4 regions of the Turicibacter sp. GALT-G1 genome follow, and region 2 is predicted to be linked to each of the others. Evidence: riboswitches for the same ligand, from Rfam matches in the RefSeq annotation. Region 2 holds a riboswitch; each other region holds the start of a gene.
The links. Region 2 has a riboswitch for lysine ahead of NEH74_RS11155 (transporter substrate-binding domain-containing protein). Riboswitches for the same ligand answer to the same signal wherever they lie in the genome.
Positions count from the first base shown of each region.

Region 1: linked by a shared signal. The riboswitch ahead of NEH74_RS10935 (YfcC family protein) and the one ahead of NEH74_RS11155 (transporter substrate-binding domain-containing protein) in region 2 are both predicted to bind lysine.
Region 3: linked by a shared signal. The riboswitch ahead of lysA (diaminopimelate decarboxylase) and the one ahead of NEH74_RS11155 (transporter substrate-binding domain-containing protein) in region 2 are both predicted to bind lysine.
Region 4: linked by a shared signal. The riboswitch ahead of NEH74_RS02635 (Na+/H+ antiporter NhaC family protein) and the one ahead of NEH74_RS11155 (transporter substrate-binding domain-containing protein) in region 2 are both predicted to bind lysine.

Region 1 is NZ_JAMQUS010000061.1:30,547-36,479, forward strand. It holds gene NEH74_RS10925 (transcriptional regulator) at 414-1,661, shown strand; gene NEH74_RS10930 (hypothetical protein) at 1,759-1,965, shown strand; lysine riboswitch at 2,408-2,582, shown strand; gene NEH74_RS10935 (YfcC family protein) at 2,826-4,253, shown strand; gene NEH74_RS10940 (M20 family metallopeptidase) at 4,266-5,396, shown strand; gene NEH74_RS10945 (AI-2E family transporter) at 5,545-5,933, shown strand, end outside.
Region 2 is NZ_JAMQUS010000065.1:13,230-19,162, reverse strand. It holds gene NEH74_RS11170 (rhomboid family intramembrane serine protease) at 1-249, shown strand, start outside; gene rnhC (ribonuclease HIII) at 518-1,435, opposite strand; gene NEH74_RS11160 (endonuclease MutS2) at 1,752-4,097, shown strand; lysine riboswitch at 4,231-4,397, shown strand; gene NEH74_RS11155 (transporter substrate-binding domain-containing protein) at 4,476-5,285, shown strand; gene NEH74_RS11150 (amino acid ABC transporter permease) at 5,299-5,933, shown strand, end outside.
Region 3 is NZ_JAMQUS010000024.1:4,265-10,197, forward strand. It holds gene NEH74_RS04440 (aspartate-semialdehyde dehydrogenase) at 1-414, opposite strand, end outside; gene NEH74_RS04445 (M20 family metallopeptidase) at 427-1,557, opposite strand; gene NEH74_RS04450 (aspartate kinase) at 1,572-2,768, opposite strand; gene lysA (diaminopimelate decarboxylase) at 2,782-4,077, opposite strand; lysine riboswitch at 4,207-4,384, opposite strand; gene NEH74_RS04460 (hypothetical protein) at 4,704-4,877, shown strand; gene NEH74_RS04465 (L-lactate dehydrogenase) at 4,994-5,933, opposite strand, start outside.
Region 4 is NZ_JAMQUS010000010.1:14,803-20,735, forward strand. It holds gene pdaA (delta-lactam-biosynthetic de-N-acetylase) at 1-302, shown strand, start outside; gene NEH74_RS02635 (Na+/H+ antiporter NhaC family protein) at 1,643-3,229, opposite strand; lysine riboswitch at 3,376-3,548, opposite strand; gene rlmD (23S rRNA (uracil(1939)-C(5))-methyltransferase RlmD) at 3,736-5,130, shown strand; gene NEH74_RS02645 (hypothetical protein) at 5,931-5,933, opposite strand, start outside.

The sequences.
Region 1 (5,933 bases), on a different contig from region 2:
AGTTTTTTACATCGTAAAAACTTTTAAAGCCCTAGCAATTGAGGAATAGATTTCTTTCAGAAATCGCTAGGTGATCCAAACCCTGCCAATGGAGGATACGTTTTGTCGGGAGATGTCAGGCTCGCTTCAGACTATAGTCTGTCTTGGAAGCCATAAATATCAAACATTTAGATTGCTATAGGAAATATTTCTGTATATATAGTAAAAGTAAATATGTGGGATGGTATCAATTGATAATACAATTATTCAAGAATATAACACATTTGTTAGACAGATGAATTTAAAATTTATTGAATGCTCGGAAAGTATTGACATTTAAAATCGGTGGTAAAATAAATATAAAAAAGTTATAATTATCCATTGGATTAGTTTTTAATCTAAGAAGAGTATCATTATAGTTTAGGTGTGATAAAATGTTTTTAACAATAGGAGAAAAGATCCGTCAGGCAAGAGAGAAGTACGGGTTGAAGCAGATTGCATTTGAGTCTTATGGATTCTCACGTAATTATATTAGTATGATTGAGACAGAGAAGCGCTCCTTAAATGAAAATATGTTAAGAAATGTTTATGATGCAATTTGTGAATTGAGTAATTGTGACTATCAACAATACTATTCCTATAATGAGTTTATAAAATCACCTGTTGAACAAGCAAGAGAATGGTTAGAGCAGCATTGTAATCTTCAAGATGCCTTAAATCAATATGAAACTTTTAATAAGATTGCATCGGATTTTGATTTAATTGAATATAAAATTAAAATAGAAACATTACTTGGATTACACTATGTTAAAAATGATGAGTTATTAGCAGCTAATGTTCATTTATTAAAGGCAATCGGCTACTGTATCCAGGTTACTAAAAATCCTGCTTCTTTATATGAAGTAGTAGGAACTAATTATATTACATTAGGGCAATATCAAGAAGCTATTTCTATCTTACAACTGTCTATTAATTGTCAGGAGGGTGATAGGGGGAGAAATATTAATCGCATTCGATATTACATTTCTCTTTGTTATTTAAATCAAGCCAAGTATGAAAAAAGTTTAGAGTGGATTATTCCTGTATTAGAACAAAATGAATATCTACAGCCTAAAGCGGCAGCGTATTTAATTAAATCGACTATTTTAAAAAGACAAGGTCGAGATGAGTTAGGAAGAGAGTTACTACTCGAATTGATTAATAATCCTTTTTATGAAGACTATTTGGGTTATGCTTATCATAATTTAGGCTATAGCTTTAAAGACTCAGGACTATATCAACAAGCACTTGATTGTTTAAAGATAGCACTCCCTCTCCGTGAAACAGTTAAGCAACGCTCGATTACCAAATGTTTGATGGGCGAAGTTTATTTTAGAATAGGCAATTATGAAAAAGCTCATAGTCTATTAGTCGAGGTTAAAGATATTATTTTTCATAAAGGTTCTTTTGAACAACAAGAGGCGACTTTAGAGTGGGGATTAGATTTATATTTGGAAACTCAAGACTTTGAATCCATGTTGATTTTGTTAGAGGATATTCAAAAATTAGTTGATAAAGAGATATTAGATGAGTTTATTTATACGAAATTTCAAAATCGATTATATAAAAGGATTATGGATGATGTTCTTGGTCAACAGAAAGATTTAAATGAATACCGTATTTTACTTGATGCTATTACGTAAAAGGTCACAGATTTTTTAATAAATCTGTGACCTTTTTTTTCTTTATTATACAATAAATAACTACTTATAATAGTTATGGAAACAGGAGGACGTAGTAGTGAATAAATTTAACGATTATCAAATGCATCGGATGATTTATTTATTACGATTATCATTTTGTATCGATCAAAAGAATAAGTACATTCCGGATACGAAAGTAAATGATACTCCGAATAACTCAACTAATAATAAAATTAGTTTAGAAGATTATCCAATTGACTTAGTCAATTTAGATGAAATCTTGGAAGAATCACATCATATTTGAAATGTCTTACAAATAAAATCGATATAAAATAAGTTTCTATATCTATCATTAATTAGGGAGAGTGTTATACACTCTAATTAAGATTAGTGTCGTTCATCATTACAAGGGTACGTAGAAAGCTGTTGTTAGGGGTAGCAACAGCTTTTTATGTTTCATTAAAAATATTCAAAAAAATAAAGCCTTAAATCATCATGAATACACATTAATATTTAAAAAATAAACGAAATAGTCTTCTTTTAAACTATATGATTATAAAATAGAGAATGATAAAACAAGCATCAAATAATAAAATGCTAATTTCAACATTATATGGTATTTATAACTAATTTATATAAAATTTTAATGTTTTAATAATAAAAAATAAGTGTTTCTTATACTATTTAATAAAAAAATGTTGTTTTTGAGTATAAAATAAGATAAGATGACATTGTAAATTAAATAGGTTTTAGATAGAGGTGCGGTAATTAAGAGTACTATCGAAGAGTGAAGATGTTGACGCGATAGGAAAGGGATTCTCGCCGAAGCCTATAACTGATACTTTAAGGTTATAGAGCTGGTGTTAAGTAGAAGATATTTAACATTGTCACAATTTATTATTGTGGAGGGCTATCATTCCGGATTTAAATCATCCTAACTTAGTACGGTTATATGATAAAAGTCTTGAGAATGGCCTCAGGACTTTTTGAATGTTTTGATTAGAGTCGTCCCAATAATCGTGGAGAGCTATCATTTGAGAATCGGAAATAAGGATGATCTATTGTTCTTTTCTGAAGGTCGTGAGTGAATGGCTCAAGGCTTTTTTTATTTGCCTCTTTCAACTAAACACTATTTAAAATTTAAAATAAGAGGGAGAAAAAAATATGCTTAGTTTAAGAAAACCAAGAGTTGATGGTAAAGAGGAGACAAAAGAATTTAAAGTCCCTCATACTTTAGTCATTGTTACATTTATTTTAGTTATCGTAGCATTAGCAACATGGATTTTACCTGCAGGAACATATGAGCGTATCGTCAATGATGCAGGGAAAACAGTCGTTGTTGATGGTTCATTCGCTTATGTTGATCAAACCCCACAAGGATTATTTAGTGTATTACAAGCCCCAATTCATGGAATTGTAGGAGCGGCAGAAATTATTGCTTTCTTATTTGTAGTTAGCGGATCAATTGCAATTATTACAAAAACACGTGCTATTGATGCTGGAATTACAAATGCCGTTAAATCATTTAAAGGAAAAGAAATGTTAATGATTCCGGTTATTATGGGATTATTCTCATTAGGTGGGGCCATCTTCGGAATGACGGAAGAAGCTATTCCATTTATTGCGATGCTTATTCCTTTATGTTTAGCCTTAGGATACGATAGTATTATGGCGATGGCAATTTCTTATATGGGATGTATTGTTGGATTCGCAACAGCCATGTTAAATCCATTCTCGGTAGGAATTGCTCAAAGTATCGCACAGGTGCCAGCAGGAACAGGGGTTGGATTCCGCACGATCATCTGGGCGGTTACAACAGTAGCTTCAATTTTATATTTAATGTGGTATGGACGCCGTATTAAACGTAATCCACAATTAAGTCCAGTTTACGAAATTGATCAGGTACGTCGTCAGGAGTTAGAAGACGCAGAATCTGAACATTTACCATTCACATTCAAACATAAAGTTATTTTAGCATCTATCTTAGTATGTTTAGCTGCTATCGTTATAGGTGTTTTACAATTTGGATTTGGAATTCCAGAAATTGCGGCTATTTTCTTTGCAACGGGAATTATCTGTGGATTCATTGGGCGTTTAAGTTTAGATGATATGGCCAATTCATTCATTCATGGAGCAAAAGATATGATTAGTGCAGCAGTAGTGGTTGGATTTGCACGTGCAATTGTTATCATTGCTCAAGACGGACAAATTATTGATACGATTCTTTATAACTTATCAAACTTCATTGGACAATTGCCATCGTTAGTTGCTGGATATGTGATGTTCTTTGTTCAAATGTTTATCAATTTCTTTATCTCATCGGGATCAGGACAAGCTGCTTTAACGATGCCAATCATGGCACCGCTTGGTGAGTTAGTTGGTATTACACCACAAACTTCAATTTTAATTTTCCAATTTGGTGATGGATTCTCAAATGCTATCTTCCCAACAAGTGCTGTTTTAATGGCTTGTTTAGGTGTAGCGGGAATTCCATGGGCAAAATGGATTAAATGGGTTTGGCCAGTTCAATTAATTTTTGGTGGATTAGCAATTATCTTTATTACAATTGCCATCTTAATGGGATGGTCATAAGGAGACAGTATAATGAAAAAAGAATTATTATCAATCGGGGAATCATTAAAAGAACGTTTAGTAGACATGAATCGCTTTATTCATGATAATCCGGAATTAGGGAATCAAGAATACAAAGCAGTTGAAAAATTAACAACCTTTTTAAAAGAACATGATTTCGAAATTAAATGCCCAGTGGCAGGGTTAGACACTGCATTTGAGGCTGTATACGATAGTGGGAAACCAGGTTTATCAGTGGCATACCTTTGTGAATACGATGCCTTACCTGAACTAGGACATGGATGCGGTCATAATATGATTGGTGTAATCAGTGCCGGGGCTGGAGTTGCCTTAAGTAAAGTTATCGATGAAATCGGTGGAAAAGTCTATGTGTTCGGGACACCTGCCGAAGAAACAAATGGAGCAAAAGTGACTATGACAGAGGCTGGACTGTTTAACAAGATGGATGCTGTTATGATGGTGCACCCTTCGGGATTCACGACAGAAAGTGGAACATCTTTAGCGATGGAAGCTTTACAGTTTGATTATACAGGTCGTCCATCTCATGCAGCTGCATCTCCTGAAAACGGGATTAATGCTTTAAATGCAGTGATTCAATTATTTAATGGAGTAGATGCTTTACGTCAGCATGTGACACCAGATGTAAGAATGCATGGAATTATTACTAATGGTGGGGTTGCTGCTAATATTGTACCTGAACATGCAACAGCACAGTTTTATATCCGCGCAGCAACTAAAGAATATTTAGCAGTTGTTAAGGAAAAAGTGTTAGGTATTGCTCAAGGGGCTGCTTTAATGACAGGAGCAACTTTAGAAGTAAGCAACTATGAGTTATCATATGATGATTTAAAAACAAATGCTGTGCTTTCAGAAACATTTAACGAAAACCTTCGTTCATTAGGAATTACAGAGATTCATAAACATCGTAAAGGAACAGGATCAGTAGATATTGGAAACATTAGTAATGTATGTCCAACTATCCATCCGTATATCGGAATTGCTGATTGTGAAATTACAGGACATTCTCAACAAATGGTTGATGCAACGGTAACAGATTTCGCTCATGATCGTTTAATAACAGCTGCAGTTGCTTTAGCTTATACAGGATATGATGTATTATCTGGAGCTATTAAATTGAAATAATAAAAACCACCCAAAGGTGGTTTTTTACATATATAGAAAAATAGTAGAAATATAGGAACATAGGTATAAGTTTTACCTTATTTATGATATATAATTATAATTAGATAGCGGATTAGGAAGACTAATTAAAAAGTCATAAGGAGGACATATGAAATTCAACTGGAATAAGAAATATAACACGATTGCAGTATATGCGTTTATTGTTGTGAGTTTAAGTATTATTTTTTATAATATTATCTCAAAGCTTGAAAGCTTTGCAGGCAAGTTAAATGAAATTATGGGTATTTTTCAACCCTTCATTATCGGATTCATTATTGCGTATTTATTAAACTTTATTCTTAAGTTTTATGAAAATAAAGTATTTAAAATGAGAGGGCTAAATAAAGTTAAAAAGTCATCGATAAGAGGTCTAGGGATTTTACTCTCTTATATTACCGCAGGAATTATATTATATGTCTTTATGCAATTTGTTCTTCCACAATTAATTGAAAGTGTCCGTGGATTAATTAACGATATTCCACGATATGTTAAAGAGCT
Region 2 (5,933 bases):
TTAATTGCAAGTATTACCGGATTACCCAAACATAAATATTACTTATCGCGTACGATATTAGCAGGTGCCACTATTCTTGTCTTGTTAGTAGGATTATTTAATCGTGGTGCTGCAATTACTAAACAAACAGACTATACGCTGTATAATAGAGCTATGATTGCTTATTATTATCAAACGGATCAACTTGAAAAAGCTGAACAATTTATAGAAACTCTTCAGTTAGATTTTAATGAACTATTTAAAAAATAATTTTAAAAGAGCTCAACTTGATGTGAGCTCTTTTTATATGTGCCCGTATTTACCGCCCTTTGTCAACAATATAAAAAGACTGTACTAATTAAAAAGTAGTATAACAAAAAGTACCTTATCGTATAGGCTTTTTTCTTGGTCTATATCATAAGGTACTTTTTAATTAGATTAGTCTATATAGGAATAGAAATATATTTTATACCAAGATATCCTATAGTCTTGTTAAAAGTTTTTATGTTTTGGAAAACTGATTGGGATTTATATATTTTTATTTTAAGATTTTATTCGTATTTGCAAAGTGCCATTTAGTTAATTCTTTGAGTTTTTCTGGTCCAAATTGTTGAACAAAACGACGTCCAGCTACATCAACTGGATTTCCAGCTCCTTTTGGTAAATCAAAGTTTAACTTTTTACTCATGATATTCATATATTTAACAAATGATGCACGAGCCAAAATTGAAGCAGCGGCGACTGCAACATGAACTGACTCTCCTTTTTGGATAAAATGGAGATTTTCTTTAATAATCGTTGGTTGTTTGGGTAATCCTTTTAAATAGTCAAAATATTTTCTTTCATTCACAAATTCATCCATAATCAAATATGAGGGATAGTGAGGAAGTGAATTTGTTAACTTAATCAACGCTTGGTTATGTAAGAACGCTTTAATCGAGTTAGCATTCATTCCTCTATCGACCATCGTATTATATTTTTCATTTGGAAGAATCAGCACCTGATGGGCAATAAGAGGCTCAATTTGTTTAGCTAGATCACAGATTTCTGGATCTTTTAATGCTTTAGAATCTTTAATTCCCATTGTTTGCAATTTAGAAATGAATTCTTCTGGGACATAAGCACAACAAACAACAAGTGGACCAAAGTAATCACCCGTTCCGACTTCATCACAACCAATTGCACTTAAACTTGCGATATTCGCTGGAAGTTTTGAGCTGGATGTTTTAGCTTTAGCAGTCGCTGCTTGAGTTGTCGTTTGCCACTTTTGAGCTTCTACCTCAGGTGCTTTTCCTTGAAAGACAACCTTTTTACTTAAATAAGCTGTGATGGTACAGTTTGAGGTTTTCGCTTGGAATAATGTATGATTTGGTACTTTAATAATTTGATTTGTATAGTGTTGATACATTTTTTCTAACATTTGTTGAGAGACTGTAAGTGTAATTGTTGAAGCCATCTCATCACCAACCCTTCTTTATGATATTATGATTTTAACAGAAAACGAAAAAATTTCCTATTATAAATGAGAGAAGAAAGGTTGGATTTTTATAGGTTTATGCTTTTATGGTGGGAATGAAAACTTGAGGTGGATTGGCCTTAAAATAGTGTTGAAGTGCGAAAAATATAAGAAATTGTCTCTATTTTTTTTAGAGTCATTTGTTTTACGATAGAACGTCTTGTGTCTTGAGAACAATACTAGGTTTTTAGAATGTTTTGTGTTAAAATAATAAAGATAAAATTTTTGCATTTTTTAGGCAGTTGGAGTGAGATTAATGAAACAGGCCATTCAAATATTAGAATTTAATAAAATTAAACAAACGGTAGATTCATTATGTGCTTGTTCACTCGGACAAAAGCGAGTGGAGTATTTAAGCCCATCCATTGATGAGAAACAAGTGGAGTATTCGTTAAATCAGTCGGATGAAGCGTTAAAAATTATTTTAGCCTTGGGTGAAGCCCCATTAGGTGGGGTCACAGACATTACAGAAGCCATCAAACGAGCTAAAATTTCTGCGATGTTGAGTGCTCAAGAATTATTAGGGATTAGCCGTTTATTATACGCGGTTTCACAATTGAAAACTTTTTCAGAACGTTTAAATGAAATTAAAGTAGACGCCCCAATTTTCTCGTCTCAAGTGAATAGTTTAGTCTCATTAAATAGTTTACAGACAGCAATTAATGATTGTATTGATGAAACAGGGTACATCTTAGATAGTGCTTCATCTGAATTAAGAAATATTCGTCGTTCGATTCAAAGTACGGAAGCCCGTATTAAAGAAAAGTTAAATCACGTCGTCTCAGAACGTCGTAATAAATTAACAGATGGGATTGTTACCATCCGAAATGAACGTTATGTTGTACCTGTTCGTGCCGAAGCTAAAAATACATTTGGTGGAACCGTTCATGATCAATCCTCATCAGGAAATACTTATTTTATTGAACCAAAAGAAGTTGTTGATTTAAATAATAAATTACAAGAGTATCATGTGGAAGAGCGCCGTGAAATTGAACGTATTTTACGCGCTTTAACGGAAGAAGTGAAAAAATTCGTTGACGCGTTGGCTGTTAACGTAGAGGTGTTAGGTGAAATCGACTTCATGTTTGCCAAAGGAAAATATGCACGTTTGATTAATGGAACACGTCCAAAAATGAATACAAAAGGAATCATCCGTTTAGTTGCGGCACGCCATCCACTCATTGATCAAAAAGTCGTTGTTCCTAATGATATTGAATTAGGAGATGAATATACAACGATTGTGATTACAGGTCCAAATACAGGAGGAAAAACTGTTACCTTAAAAACGGTTGGTTTATTAACTTTAATGGCACAAGCTGGACTTTTAATTCCAGCTCATGAAACATCACAATTAGCAATCTTTGATCATGTATTTGCTGATATTGGTGATGAGCAAAGCATTGAACAAAGTTTATCAACTTTCTCATCACATATGACAAATATTGTTCGAATCATGGAACGTTTAACGGTGAATAGCTTAATTTTATTTGATGAGTTAGGGGCAGGAACCGATCCAAAAGAAGGAGCTTCTTTAGCTATTTCTATTTTAGATTATGTGAAGGTTCGTGGTGCAAGAACCATTGCGACTTCCCATTATCCGGAGTTGAAAGCATATGCCTATGAAAATGATGATGTCATTAATGCGTCAGTGGAGTTTAATATTGAAACATTATCGCCAACCTATCGTTTATTAGTTGGGGTACCAGGTCGTTCAAACGCGTTTGAAATTTCAAAACGTTTAGGGTTAAAAGAAGCGATTTTAACAACAGCTCGTGCGTATGTTGAAACAGAACGTACGGAAATGACTGATTTAATTACGAAATTAGAAGATCGTGGTTTAGAATTAGATCATGAAATTCAATTATTACAAAAACAAAATCAAGAAGTAGAAGAGATGCGTCTTGATTATGAACGTAAGATTGCAAAGTTTGAAGCTGAACGAGAACGTGTCTTAGAAGAGATTAAAAAGGAAGCTTTTGAAAATATCCGTCAGGCAAAAGAAGAGGCAGAACAAATTGTAGCGGATTTACGTCAAGCAAAGAAAATGGCTGACTTAAGTATTAAAGATCATGAACTAACAGAAAAACTAACGTCGCTTAAAAAATCAGAAGCCAAACAAGCAGAGCAGTTTAAACGTAAAGCACGTAATAAGGCTCCACTAAAAGCAGGAGATGAAGTCATGGTACTTTCATTAAATCGTCAAGGAGAACTGATTGAGAAAACAAAAAATGGTGACTGGATGGTTCAACTTGGAATGATGAAAGTAAACATTAAAGAAGAAGATTTAGAATATTTACGTCAATCAGTGAAGAAAAAAGATTCAGGCAAAGGTAAAATGATTCATAAACGTAACACAAACGTTGGGATTCAACTAGACTTACGTGGGGAACGTTATGAGGATGCGATGTTACGTTTAGATAAATATATGGATGAAGTCCTGTTAGCAGGATATCAAACCGTGACAATCATTCATGGGCATGGAACGGGAGCTCTTCGCCAAGGGGTTCATAAATATTTAAAGAAAAACAAACATGTTGCTTCATTTAGATTTGGTGGTGCTGGTGAAGGTGGTACAGGAGCAACTGTGGTTGAGTTAAAATAATAATTAAAGACATAGGATTGCCTATGTCTTTTTTTATACCAAATTATTAAGTTACTGCGTAAATTTATCCAAAAATTCCCTGAAGACGCTTGAGGTTTATGTTAAAAAATGGTATATTACATTTAGACAAGAAAAATCGTATAGAGGTAGCGGTGCATCAGAGTATTATCCGGAGTCGGCAGACAGTGAAAGATAGGAAAGGTAATCATCGCCGAAAGCTAGCATTGGCAGATGCTTAGCTTGGGGTTGCAGGGAATACCTGTAACACTCCTTCAGAAATGAAGTGGAGCTATTAATCAAACGAACTTTAAAAAGTAAGTCGTGTTTAATAGCACGACTTTTTTTGTTGAAGAAAATCAAAAGGGGAGAATGATTGATATGAAAAAGTTTATTGGAGTTTTAGCATTAGGTTCGTTGTTAGTTGGCTGTGGAGCAAACGGAGCAAATTCAGAAGATCAATTTATTGTAGGAATGGAGTGTAATTATGCTCCATTTAACTGGCAAACAGATAAGGAAACGGAAACAGCTGTTTCAATTGGTGGAGCGGGATTATGTGATGGTTATGATGTAAGAGTGGCCTCACAAATTGCAGATACACTGGGGAAAGAATTAGTTGTTAAAAAATTAGATTGGGATGGATTACAGCCAGCACTTCAATCAGGAGAAATTCATGCCATTATTGCAGGGATGACAGCGAATGAAGAACGTGAACAAGGAATTGACTTTACAACACCATACTTTGAATCAGAAATGGTTATGATAGTTAAAAAAGATGGAAACTATGTGGATGCCACTTCCATTAATGATTTTAGTCAAGCTAATGTCATCGGACAAATGAATACAAATTATGATGAAATCATTGATCAAATCAAAGAAGTGAATCACTTAACGCCACGCTCAAGCTATCCTGAATTAGTTCAAACCCTATTATCAGGAGAGTCTGATGGAATCACAGCTGAATTACCAGTTGCCGAAGGGGTTGTCCAAGCAAATCCAAGTTTAACGATTGTTCATTTTGCTGATGGGGAAGGATTTGATGTAGATACATCTGTATCAATTGGGTTAAAAGAAGGAAGCCGCGGATCAGATTTCTTTAATAACGTACAAGCTGCTTTAGATCAAATTTCTGAAGCGACACGTCAGGAATGGATGAATGCTGCACGCGAAACAGCGCCAACAGGAGAGTAAGAGGGTGTTTATGATGTTTCAAGTTGATTTTTTTGAGAAAGCTTTTGATTTATTTACAAATAATTTTAATTTATTTTGGTATGGGATTAAAATTACATTATTATTAGCCTTATTGGGAACAATATTTGGATTAGTTATTGGTCTTGTTTTAGGAGGGATTCGTGCCATTGCCATCGAACCTCGTGATTCGATGGGAGTTAAGGCTATAAAAAAAGTATTACATTGGATTGTGGGGTTGTATGTGTGGTTCTTTAGAGGAACGCCGATGATGGTGCAAGCAATGTTTTTATATTATGCCTTAAGACCTGTCCTTGGGTGGGATGCGATGACAGCAGGGATTGTAATTATTTCTGTGAATACGGGTGCTTATATGGCGGAGATTATTCGTTCTGGGATTCAATCCATTGATAAGGGGCAAATTGAAGCTGCACGTAGTATTGGAATGACGAGCTCGCAAACCATGAGGTACATTATTTTACCACAGGCCATCAAAAATTCATTCCCATCTATCGGAAATGAATTTATCGTTAATATCAAAGATAGTTCGATGCTAAATGTCATTGGGGTGATTGAAGTTTTCTTTCAATCACGATCAGTAGCTGGTAGTGCGATGTTATATTCAGAAACATTTTTTATTACTTGTTTGAT
Region 3 (5,933 bases), on a different contig from region 2:
TGGAACGACGGATTGAATCGTTGAACAATTTGGATTCGAAATAATGTAGTCATTATGACTTAAAACATGAGGATTCACCTCTGGTACAATAAGTGGAATTTCGGCTTCCATGCGCCAAGCGCTAGAATTATCTACTACTCGTACTCCTTTACTAGCCGCAATCGGAGCAAACTTCTTACTAATTCCACCGCCTGCTGAAAATAAAGCAATATCAATTTCTCGATCAAAAGATTGTTCTGTTAATTCTTCAACAACATAAGTTTTTCCTTTAAACTCAATCGTTTTTCCAGCTGAGCGACTTGATGCAAAGCAATATAACTCCTTAATTGGAAAATTTCGTTCCTCAAGTACTTTTAAAAAGGTTTGTCCCACTAAACCAGTAGCCCCTACAATTGCAACATTAATCCCATTCATTTTACACACTCCCTAATAAACATTTAATAAACGACACATTTCATCATACAGTTCAACGCCATTTAATAAAACATTGTCACTAAAATTAAATTTCGAATGATGCAGTGGATTTGTAAAACCAAGCGCATCATTACGAGATCCTAGCATAAAGAATAATCCTGGAACCTCTTTTTGATAATAAGAGAAATCTTCTGCAATCATCATCGGATCAATTTCAATCATTTTCTCACCGAGTGTTGAGTGACACACTAACTCAAATAATGATTTATCATTCACAATACATGGATACATATCAATAAATTGCGTCTTTACTTTGGCATTAAACATCGTCTCAAGTCCAGTATTGATCTCTACAATACGTCGCTTAATCGTTTCATAAACTTCTTCACTAAATGCGCGAATCGTTCCTGTCAGTTCTACTTTTTCAGCAATAATATTTCGACGCTCTCCACCATGAATCGTACCAATGGTGAGGACGCCCCCATCAATTGGATTCAAATTTCGACTCACAATACTTTGATAACTATTGATTAACTGAGCCATTATAATGAGCGCATCATTTGCTTTATGAGGAATCGCTCCATGCCCACCTTGACCTTGAATGACAATATCAACCTCTCCAGTTTGAGCTGTCATCACACCTGATCGAAGCCCAAACTTTCCCTCCTCAATCTCTGGATATAAATGTAGACCAAATATAAACTTCACCTTATATTTTTTTAATACTCCTTCTTTGACAATAACCTCAGCTCCGCCTGGACCTTCTTCTGCCGGTTGTAAAATGAATAATACGCTCTTTTTTAACGGTTCAATCTTTGATAAATGAGTCGCAAATCCAAGTAAAATAGCCATGTGACCATCATGACCACATCCATGCATTTTTCCCTGATGTTTAGATGTAAATGCAACGCCAGTCTCTTCTGCTAAACTCAATCCATCCATATCTGAGCGAAAAGCAATACATTCATCACTTTCACCTTTTCGATAAGCTAACAATCCTGTTTTTGCGGTTGATTCGATCTCGTATCCTAAAAGTTCTAATTGTTCTTTTAAATATGCTGATGTTTTAAACTCACAAAATCCAAGTTCGGGAATTTGATGTAAATACTCTCGATGCGTTGTTAAAATTTCTTTTAAATCCATACGCCGTTCCCCCTTTACAAATTCAACTCATTCGATAAGGCGCGAACTGCTTTTTCTTTATCTTTTTTATCAATTGTATACGAAATACTAATTTCTGATGTTGTCACTTGCCTAAAGGAAATCTCGTTATCCGCTAAAATTCTAAATAGGCGACCACTTACTCCACTTTGATTTCTCATTCCAATTCCAACGACTGAAATTTTTGTAATTTCATTCTCTATACTAATCTCAACTTTACCCTCTAAATCCCTCATCACCTTTTCAATTATAAATAAATCATCTTTTGGTGCAGTAAAAGAAACATTAATATACCCATCAACTGGTGCTGTTTGACTAATCATATCCACATTTACATTTTCAATCGCTAGTTTTTCAAATAAAGTCGCAACATGATCTAAGTTATATAAAATATGACTAACTGTTACCATTAAAATATCATCACAAACACTTAACCCCGTTACTATATTCCCTTCCATTTTCTCATCATACTCCTTAATATAAGTTCCACCCACATCATTTATACTTGAAGCTACATAAATTGGAATATTATATTTACATCCAATTTCAATAGCACGTGGTTCCATCACACCTGCACCAAGGCTTGCCATCTCCATCATCTCTTCATAACTAATAACATCAAGTTTTTTCGCCTCTTTATACAGTCGTGGATCGACGGAATAAATGCCATCAACATCTGTATAAATATGACATGGACAACCAAGTTTCGCTGCTATAGCAACTGCTGTTGTATCTGACCCTCCTCGACCAAGTGTTGTAATATCGCCATTTTCATTCACCCCTTGAAACCCAGCAACAACTACAACTTTCCCTTCTTTTAAATAATTCTTAATTTTCTCATCATCAATATCCAAAATTTTATTTTTAGTATGCGGTCCATATGTTTTAATTCCAGCTTGAAACCCAGTTAGAGCAATAGCGTCATATCCAAATTCCTGAAAGGCCATCGACAACAACGCAATGGACACTTGTTCTCCAGTGGATAAAATCAAATCCATTTCTCGTTTATTGGGATTTATAGCAATCTCTTTTGACATCTCCACTAAATAATCCGTCGTTTTCCCCATCGCCGATACGACAACCACCATATCATTTCCCTTTTCCTTTTCCGCAATGACTCGTTTTGCAATCCGTTTAATCTTCTCAGTTGTTCCAACTGATGTCCCACCATACTTATGAACCAAAATCCCCATATTCTCATTCCCCCTATAAAACTTCTAAAGCTAGTAATTCCTCTAACGTTTGTCGTTTACAAATCACTCGACTTTTTCCATTTTGAACCGAAACAACCGCAGCCTTCGGAATCTTGTTATAATTTGATGACATCGAATATCCATACGCACCGGTTGAGGCAATAATCAAGATATCACCTGTTTCAATACCCTTAATATCAACATCTGTGATAAGAATATCACCACTTTCACAACATTTTCCTGCGATCGTTACTTGCTTTTGATCCCCTGTTCTCATTTTATTCACAATCGCACACTCATAACGTGCTTGATATAACGAAGGTCTGATATTATCAGTCATTCCACCATCTACACTGACATAGGTTCGAACATCTTTAATATCTTTCATCGATCCAACTGTATATAGCGTACTTCCAGCATTTGCGACAATGGAACGTCCTGGTTCAATAATCAACGTCGGTACGTTAATCCCTAATTTCTGACAAGATTTTTCTACTTTTTCAATCATAGCTTCACAAAATTGTTGAATGGTTTTTGGTTGATCATTTTTCGTATAATAAACGCCAACTCCTCCTCCTAAATCAACTTCTCTAATTTGAATGCCGTATGTTTCCTTAATCTCCTTAACTAAACTCATCATAATATCTACTTCATCTAAAAAAGGTTCTACATCAAAAATTTGTGATCCAATATGTGCATGTAATCCAACCAGTTGTAGATGCTCATATCGATGAAAACTGGCTAAACACTCATATAAATCCCCATTAGTCAAAGTAAATCCAAATTTCGAATCAATTTGTCCCGTTTTTATATAATCATGTGTATGTGCCTCTATACCAGGGGTAATTCTCAAATAAATCGCTTGCGATGTGCCTCTTTCCTTACAGAACTGTTCTAGCAAATCAAGTTCATAATAGTTATCAACAACAAATCGACCTACTCCTAACTCAAGCCCCATTTTAATTTCATCAATGGTCTTATTATTTCCATGAAACAGTACATTTTCCATTGGAAACTGAGCTTTATTCGCCGTGTATAGTTCTCCACCAGATACCACATCTAAATATAATTCTTCTTCTTTGATGAGTTGACACATATGAAGTGGTAAAAAGGCCTTCCCAGCATAAGCGACTCGATTTCGATGTTCTTTCACTTTGAAATGTTTCACATATTCGCGGCAATTCTCTCGAGCAAGTTGTTCATCAAAGACATATAAAGGGGTTTGATACGTCTTAGCAAGTTCTAAACAACTGACTCCTCCGATATAAAGTTCATCATTTTTTACTGACATCGTTCCTTGTAATTTCATTTTGTCGTCCTTCCTTTTCGTCATAAAGAGGCTCACATTTACAAATAAAAGCTCCCTCATTTGAATCATACTAAGGGAGCTTCGAAAAATACTATCCTAAAATAGATGATAACAGGATAGTCTCTATTTCTTAAATGTAGCTCAACACAAATTTGCATTTGTGACAGTGATGCATATATTCTATACACCCCCAGGTCTATAACCTTAAAGCTTCAGTTATAGCCTTCGGCGGTTATTCCTTTCTTCATACTTCATTGCGCTTACCTCATTATGAATACTCTTAAGAACCGCAGCCTCTACCTTAATTATTTATTATTAAGTTATTAATTATTTTAAAACATTTTCCATTATTTGTAAATAATATCAAACAAACTTAGTATATTCAAATCATTTAGCCTAATATTTCACTAACTCTACAATTAAAACTATATTCAATACCTAATAAATTTATACGGTACATTTCAGTTTTAATTAATTATTTATTACTAACCCAATCAGCCTATCTCATATTATATTAAACCCTAGGTTCTTTTGATTAAGGTTATTAGGGATTTTATTTTGTCGTTGATTAAGATATGATATAAATGATATAGTCATTTTTATCTATAAAGAAATGAGGTGACAAGATGTTTGAAGAGTTTGTGATGCAACCTTTATCTATGCTTTATGAAGATGGAACTTACGATGAAATCCCTTATTGTGCGAATTGTAATCTAGAAGTTGGACCAGGTGGGCGTGTCGATTCACGTTTCCCAATGCAGGATGATTATAATCGTTGTCGTGAATGTGTAGGGAAATAATAAAAACCACTTGCCGCCCTTGAAACGGTAAGTGTTTTTTTTGTTATGACAGATTGTAATATGAAGTGCGATACCTAAAGAAACCTCAATACTAGATTGAGGTTTCTTTTATTCAATTAACGCACGGTATCTAATGTTTCTTTTAAAATTGAGACGGATTTAGTTAATTGTTCGAGTTCTTCTGGACTAATATTTAAGTTAAAGACTTCGCGAATTCCGTTACGATTGACAATCGCAGGCACACCGGTAAAGATATCATGAAGACCATATTCACCATCTAAATAAGCTGACACTGGTAAGACTGAGTTTTCGTCATTTAGGATAGCTTTAACAATACGCGTGATACACATCCCAATTCCGTAATAAGTGGCGCGTTTACGTTCAATAATATGATAAGCAGCATCACGGACGTTGACATAGATTTCTTCTAAATCTTCTCTTTTATATTCTGGATGATCTTTAATAATATCGAAGATTGGTTTGACACCGACGCTTGTATGTGACCATAATGGCGTTTCAGTATCACCATGCTCACCGACAATATAACCGTGAACGTTACGAGGATCGACGTCTAAATATTTACCCATTTGGTATCTTAAACGAGCGGTATCAAGTGTTGTTCCGGTCCCAATGACACGATGTTTTGGTAAACCTGATTCTTGCCAAGCAATATAAGTTAAGACATCAACAGGGTTACTTGCAATTAACAGAATTCCATTAAATCCTGATTGCATAACATTTTTAATAACATCACGCATGATTTTCGCATTTCGTTCAACTAAGGCTAAGCGTGTTTCTCCGGGTTGTTGATTAACACCAGCTGTCACAACAACGATATCGGCTGTTTTACAGTCTGAGTAATCTCCAGCCCAGATTTCAATTTTTTCTGGGCCAAATGGAATCCCGTGATTTAAGTCCATGGCTTCACCAACAGCTTTTTCATGATTAACGTCAATTAGAACTAACTCCTCAGCTCCACCTTGGTTTACCATTGAATACGCAAAGCTCATTCCAACAAATCCTGTACCAACTAATACAACACGTCTAGTTCCAGTC
Region 4 (5,933 bases), on a different contig from region 2:
GACCACCTGAAGGACATTTTAATCAACAAATGTTAGATTGGGCGAAAGAGCGTGGCTATTATACAATTTTATGGTCTTTAGCCTATATGGACTGGGATGTGAATAAACAAAAAGGTGCGGATTATGCGTATAATCAAATTTTAGCACGTATGCATCCGGGTGCCATTGTGTTAATGCACAGTATCTCAAGTGATAATGCAGAATGTTTAAATAAGTTAATTCCTGAACTTCGAAATGAAGGGTATGAGTTTAAGTCACTGCAATATTTAATGACACAAGATAGTCCGGTGATTATTGAATAATTGGTTATAATTTGTAGAAAAAAGTGATGTAAACGTTACAGGGACACTGAAAGAACACGTTTAATTCATTTTTTGTACATAACTTTGTGCCATAATAACTATGGATGAAAATGATAATAAATTTTCTCCCCCTTTGATTTTCTTATTCATTATGTTTTCTCACTCCCAAACGGATCGTGTTCCCCCACGACCGTTTAACCAAACCTCGAGAGTTCCCCCTCTCGAGGTTTATTTTATGTTTGTTCAGCTATTTTTGTAGAGCAAAAATTTAGCTGAACTATACTCCGCGCTTGGCGGAGTTGTCTGCTTAAGTGAAGAGATAATTTCGGATTTTCGAAATTATCTCTTTTTTTCTAGGTTGTGGTTAAAAGTTTGATTATTTCTTTAGACATTCATCAGGTAGCTATATAGATAAAAGATGACTAAATTATAATAATATAAATGAGGCATTTATTTTCGATGAAGTGCTTTTAATGGGCATTGCATATGATAAGTGGTTTCACCACTTATCATCCCATGATAGACTCCCTCGTTAAATTGCCTCATTTTATTTATTATTATCATAATTTCTAGGAAAAATGAATTTTGAATCAACCTTTTACTTTGTGGCTAGTGCTTATTAAGACTTCTACTAGTAATAATATAAAAAAATATGAGAGGAAAATCTCTTTTATCAGTTAAATGGTCTTGTATAGAAGGAAGTATCCATTTAGGTAGAAGAAATTAGGTATAACCATTAAAGGTGAACTGTATAAGATGACTTTGATAGGATGATAAGCGTCGCACAGTTATTATTGAAGTGCCTATAAAAATGACCTCGATTTTAGAAGATAATTTATTAATATTTAAAATAGAGTCTTCACCAAAAATGGTGCTTGACTTGGTTCAACTAAGAAATTAACTCTAATGGTTCATCATTAGTAATGATAAAATACTGAAATTCTAAATCTGTGATTCAGCTATTTGTATCAACTTTTTTGTCAAGAACCAATTCTGGTGTTGAGCCTTAAAATAATGAAAAAATTTTCGGATTTTTGTTTAGGATTTTGAATGGGTGCCTATAATGAGGGTGTGTAGAGATAACCTCCCAAGTTAATAGTCTTTCATGGTGGGACTATACTTTGAGTTTGTACTTGAAGTTCTCTATTTACCAATACAGAAGTCTTATGTATTTATCATCTTGATGCTAAATACATATAATGTAGACTTTCTTCTCCAATTCTCTCAACCTCTCTTTAATATAGAAAAAAGGAACTAAGATGCAGTTTCCCCTCTGCACTTAGTTCCTTTTGTTATCTATAATTATTTTTTCCACCTTTGATTTTGTTTTGGAAGCGACCTTATTCTTGGATAGCTTCCGATTTGTTTTGTGATTTTGCATAAAAGATTGTAGCGATGAAGCCAATGATGATGATGAGATAGGCAATCATTAAACTTTCAGTCATTCCAAATGCGATGTATGCGAGTGAAGCGATACAAGCTGATAAAAGGGCGTATGGTAACTGAGAGTTAAAGTGAGCACCTAAATCACAACCTGATCCTGTTGCTGATAAAAGGGTTGTATCTGAAATAGGTGAGGCATGATCTCCAAAGATAGCACCTGATAAAACAGCGGCCATGACTGGAATCATTAAATTCATATCAATCGCCGCTGCGACTGAACCAGCAATTGGAAGTAAGATTCCGAATGATCCCCATGACGTTCCTGTTGCAAAAGCCATGAAGCTTGCGACAATGAACATCACAACTGGGATGAAGTTTGGATTAATGTTCGCTGATGTAATGACAGAGGCTAAGTAGCCACCTGCATCTAACGCACTAACTAACTCACAAATTGCCCAGGCTAATAATAAAACGATAATGGCTCCAACCATTGACTTCATTCCTGAGAAGAAGGCTTTGACATATTGGTTCTGCGTGACTTCACCACTTATGACATGACGATATGCCATTCCCATTGACACGATTAATCCCGCTGCTCCACCAAAGCGAAGCGCTGTTGATAGGTTGATGTTATCTAAGATTGCGAAGAATAAGTTGAAGTCTGATGTGTTATTCATTGCCCCTATATAGCCAGTATACACCATCGTTAACACCGTCACGACGATTAAGGTCAAGATCGGGACGATTAAATCCCATACTGTTCCTTTTGATGACTCCACGTCGCCTCCGTGAGCGCTTGCCACTTCAGCACTCGTAAGAGAACTATCATTCCCATTGATCGTATCCGTCTCGTATTTTTTCATGAGTCCAAGATTTAAATTGTATTTAATGACAATGAAGACCATGATAACTGAGACAATCACATAGAAATGATAAGGAATCGTCATTAAGAAAGCAGAGAACGTATTGTACGTCGCACCTGTACTTGCAAAAATAACTGCCATCGACCCCATCACTCCAGTCGCCCAACTTGAAATCGGTGAGATCACACAGATTGGTGCTGACGTTGAATCGACAATGTAAGCTAGTCGTGCTCGTGAAATTTTTTGTTGCTGAGCTAACGGTTTTGAGACATTTCCGACAACTAGGGCATTAAAGTAGTCATCGACAAAAATTAAAATTCCTAAAATGGCAGACGTATATTGAACGCCTTCGCGCGTTTTGACGTGTTTGATAATCGCTTTTGTAAACGCAGACGCTCCGCCTGATAAGACGATGTAAGCTGTAATGGCGCCAAGTGCAAGTAAGAAGAAAACAATCGACAGGTTCCAATCATTTAAAAAGCCGATTAATCCATCTTTTTCAAAAATAAGTCCACTAAACGTTGATCCAAGCGTTTCAACCGTTTGAATGAGATTGAAATTGGCTAAAATAAAGGCAGCCGAGATGGCACCAATCCCGAGTGATAATACGACACGGCGCGTAAAAATAACAAGGGCAATAGTAAGTAGTGCCGGAATTAACGCATAAATAGTTCCAATCATATAAATCCTCTCCTCAATTGTTAGTGCAATTGAATAAGAAGCTGTTCTTTTGATAAAGAAAAAAGAGCCATGCAGAGTTAAACTCATACATGGCTCTAAAAAGTCTAAGGTTGTTAGACGATAGATGACAAGTATTATTTAACTCTCCGATCATTAGTCCTCCACTACAATTGTAGTGACAGTGTTAAATTTATTCAACATAACACCAGCACAAGTTTGGTTGACACAAACAAGACTTCGGCGTGGACACCTTTTAGAATTTGTCATCGACGTCACTCTCGAAATTCCTACTCATTGGACACGCACCTCTAACTCATCAAAGAGAACAAGAGACATATTCAATTAAGCCTATTTTAGCATCTTTTATAAAAAAGTCAAGCATTGGGTTCTAAAATAATCAAATCAATGTGTGAAAGTTATCATGAAATATAGGGATTTCGATGTAAAATGACAGGGAATGTGGTAAGATAAAGGATAGCTTAACAAAGCATTGGAGGTTTTAATAGATGAATATGTCACCTTTAAAGGTTGGTCAAGAATTTTTAGTGACGATTAAACGCATCGGAATTAACGGTGAGGGAATCGGATATTATAAAAAACAAGCGGTCTTTATTCTAGGAACGTTAGTGGGTGAAGAAGTGGTTGCGACTTGTACGCGTGTGGCAGGTGGTTACGCGGAAGCGGAACTGGTACGTGTGAAACGTAAATCAAAGCACCGTGTGCAACCCGCATGTGAAGTTTATGGACAATGTGGTGGATGTCAATTACAACATATGTCTTATCAAGAGCAACTTCGTATTAAACGTGATGCCGTTTCACAAGCGATTGAACGTTATACGAATTTAGATCCTGAAGAATGTGATATCCGTCCAACGATCGGAATGAAAGATCCGTATAACTACCGCAATCGCGCTCAAATGCCAGTTGGATATGACGAAGATGGGGTTATGGTTGGATTCTACAGCATGAATTCACGTGAATTAGTGAATGTAACAGATTGTGATGTTCAATATGAAGAAATTAACACAGTCATCAATCATGCGGTTGATTTATTAGATGATTACAAAGTGTTCGCTTACGCACCTAAAACGAAAAAAGGAACGGCACGCTATATTGTCGTTCGTCGTGGATTTAAAACAGGTGAGGTCCAGGTGACATTCGTATTCGCTAATAACGAGTTCAGAAAAATGAATGCTTTAGCGAAAGACTTAATGAAATATTGCCCAGATGTTAAATCAGTTTATTTAAATATTAACAACGAAGATACGCATGAAATCTTCGGAAAAGAAATGAAGCACATCGCTGGAGAAAAATTCATTTCAGATGAATTAGGACGCTTCAAGTTCAATTTATCTCCACGCGCGTTCTATCAGTTAAACCCAGAACAAACGATTAAATTATACAACCAAGTCAAATATGCAGCTGCTTTAAAAGGAAACGAAAAAGTGGTTGATGCTTACTGTGGTGTTGGAACAATCGGTCAATGGGTTGCAGATAAAGCAAGTGAAGTACGTGGGGTGGATATTACACGTCAAGCCATTGCGGATGCGAAAGAAAATGCAAAATTAAATGGTTTAACAAATACATATTATGCCGTTGGTAAAGCAGAACAAATCGTACCGAAATGGGCGAATGAAGGATTTAAACCAGATGTCGTGATTGTGGATCCTCCTCGTACAGGATTAGGAACTGAGCTAATCGAGATGTTAAAACGTGTGCAACCAAAAACGATTGTGTATGTGTCATGTAATCCATCGACGTTAGCTAAGAATTTAAAAGAATTAACGAAGAAGTACCGTGTGGACTATATTCAACCAGTGGATATGTTCCCACAAACGTCTCATGTTGAAGCCGTTGTGCGCTTAGTTCGCCAAGACCGCCCAGCTAAAAAACAACGCTAAGAATTTAGACAGTATCTTTAAGATGCTGTCTTTTTTTATACTAAGATGCACAGGGAGGGTATCAGGTCAAGTGGCTAGCGTTGTACATTGATCGACAAGAACAGTAGATGGTTTTAAAATAAGAAAATCTATGAGGCGATATTATAAGGGAGAGCTTCTACCGATGGGCTATTCTTATTAGTAGGTGAGCAAGCTCACCCCTAATCCCATTGATTCGCTCTCCCTGTCATCGCCTCAATTTTATTTTAAAACTTCTTTAGTGAGATGAACAGATACTAGCAATTGAACTGAGGTTATCGTGGTTAGAAAGATGCATGCTAAGATTTTGTAGCACTTGTTTTTTTTGAGATAACGTGGCAAAACAGGTGACAATGGGTCAACTGGATATAAGAGAATCTATCAATAAGGTTTAAATATAATTCGAATGTTTTGGTAGAGATAGAGGGGCTTTGATAGATCGGGTGTCGGTCTTAGTATAAGGGGAGGTAAAAAGAGAAAGAAAATGATAGGCACTAGTACTTGAAGTGAGGGGATCATAGTTAGAAAGATGCATACTAAGATTTTGTGGCGCTTGTTTTTGGGATAATATGGAAAACGTATAACGGTAAATCAACTAGGAAGGGATTTGTATTGATATTAAGTAGGAAGTAAATTGAATTTATAAAAAAGTGTTGTATTATTTTTTAATACTAATCGGTTTGTTGAGGGAATATCTTTGATTTTAGTTGGTTTAATTCTTCCGTTAGTCTATCTATTTCACTATAAAGGTTGTCAAAGTTTTCTTGTCGATATTCACTTCGTTA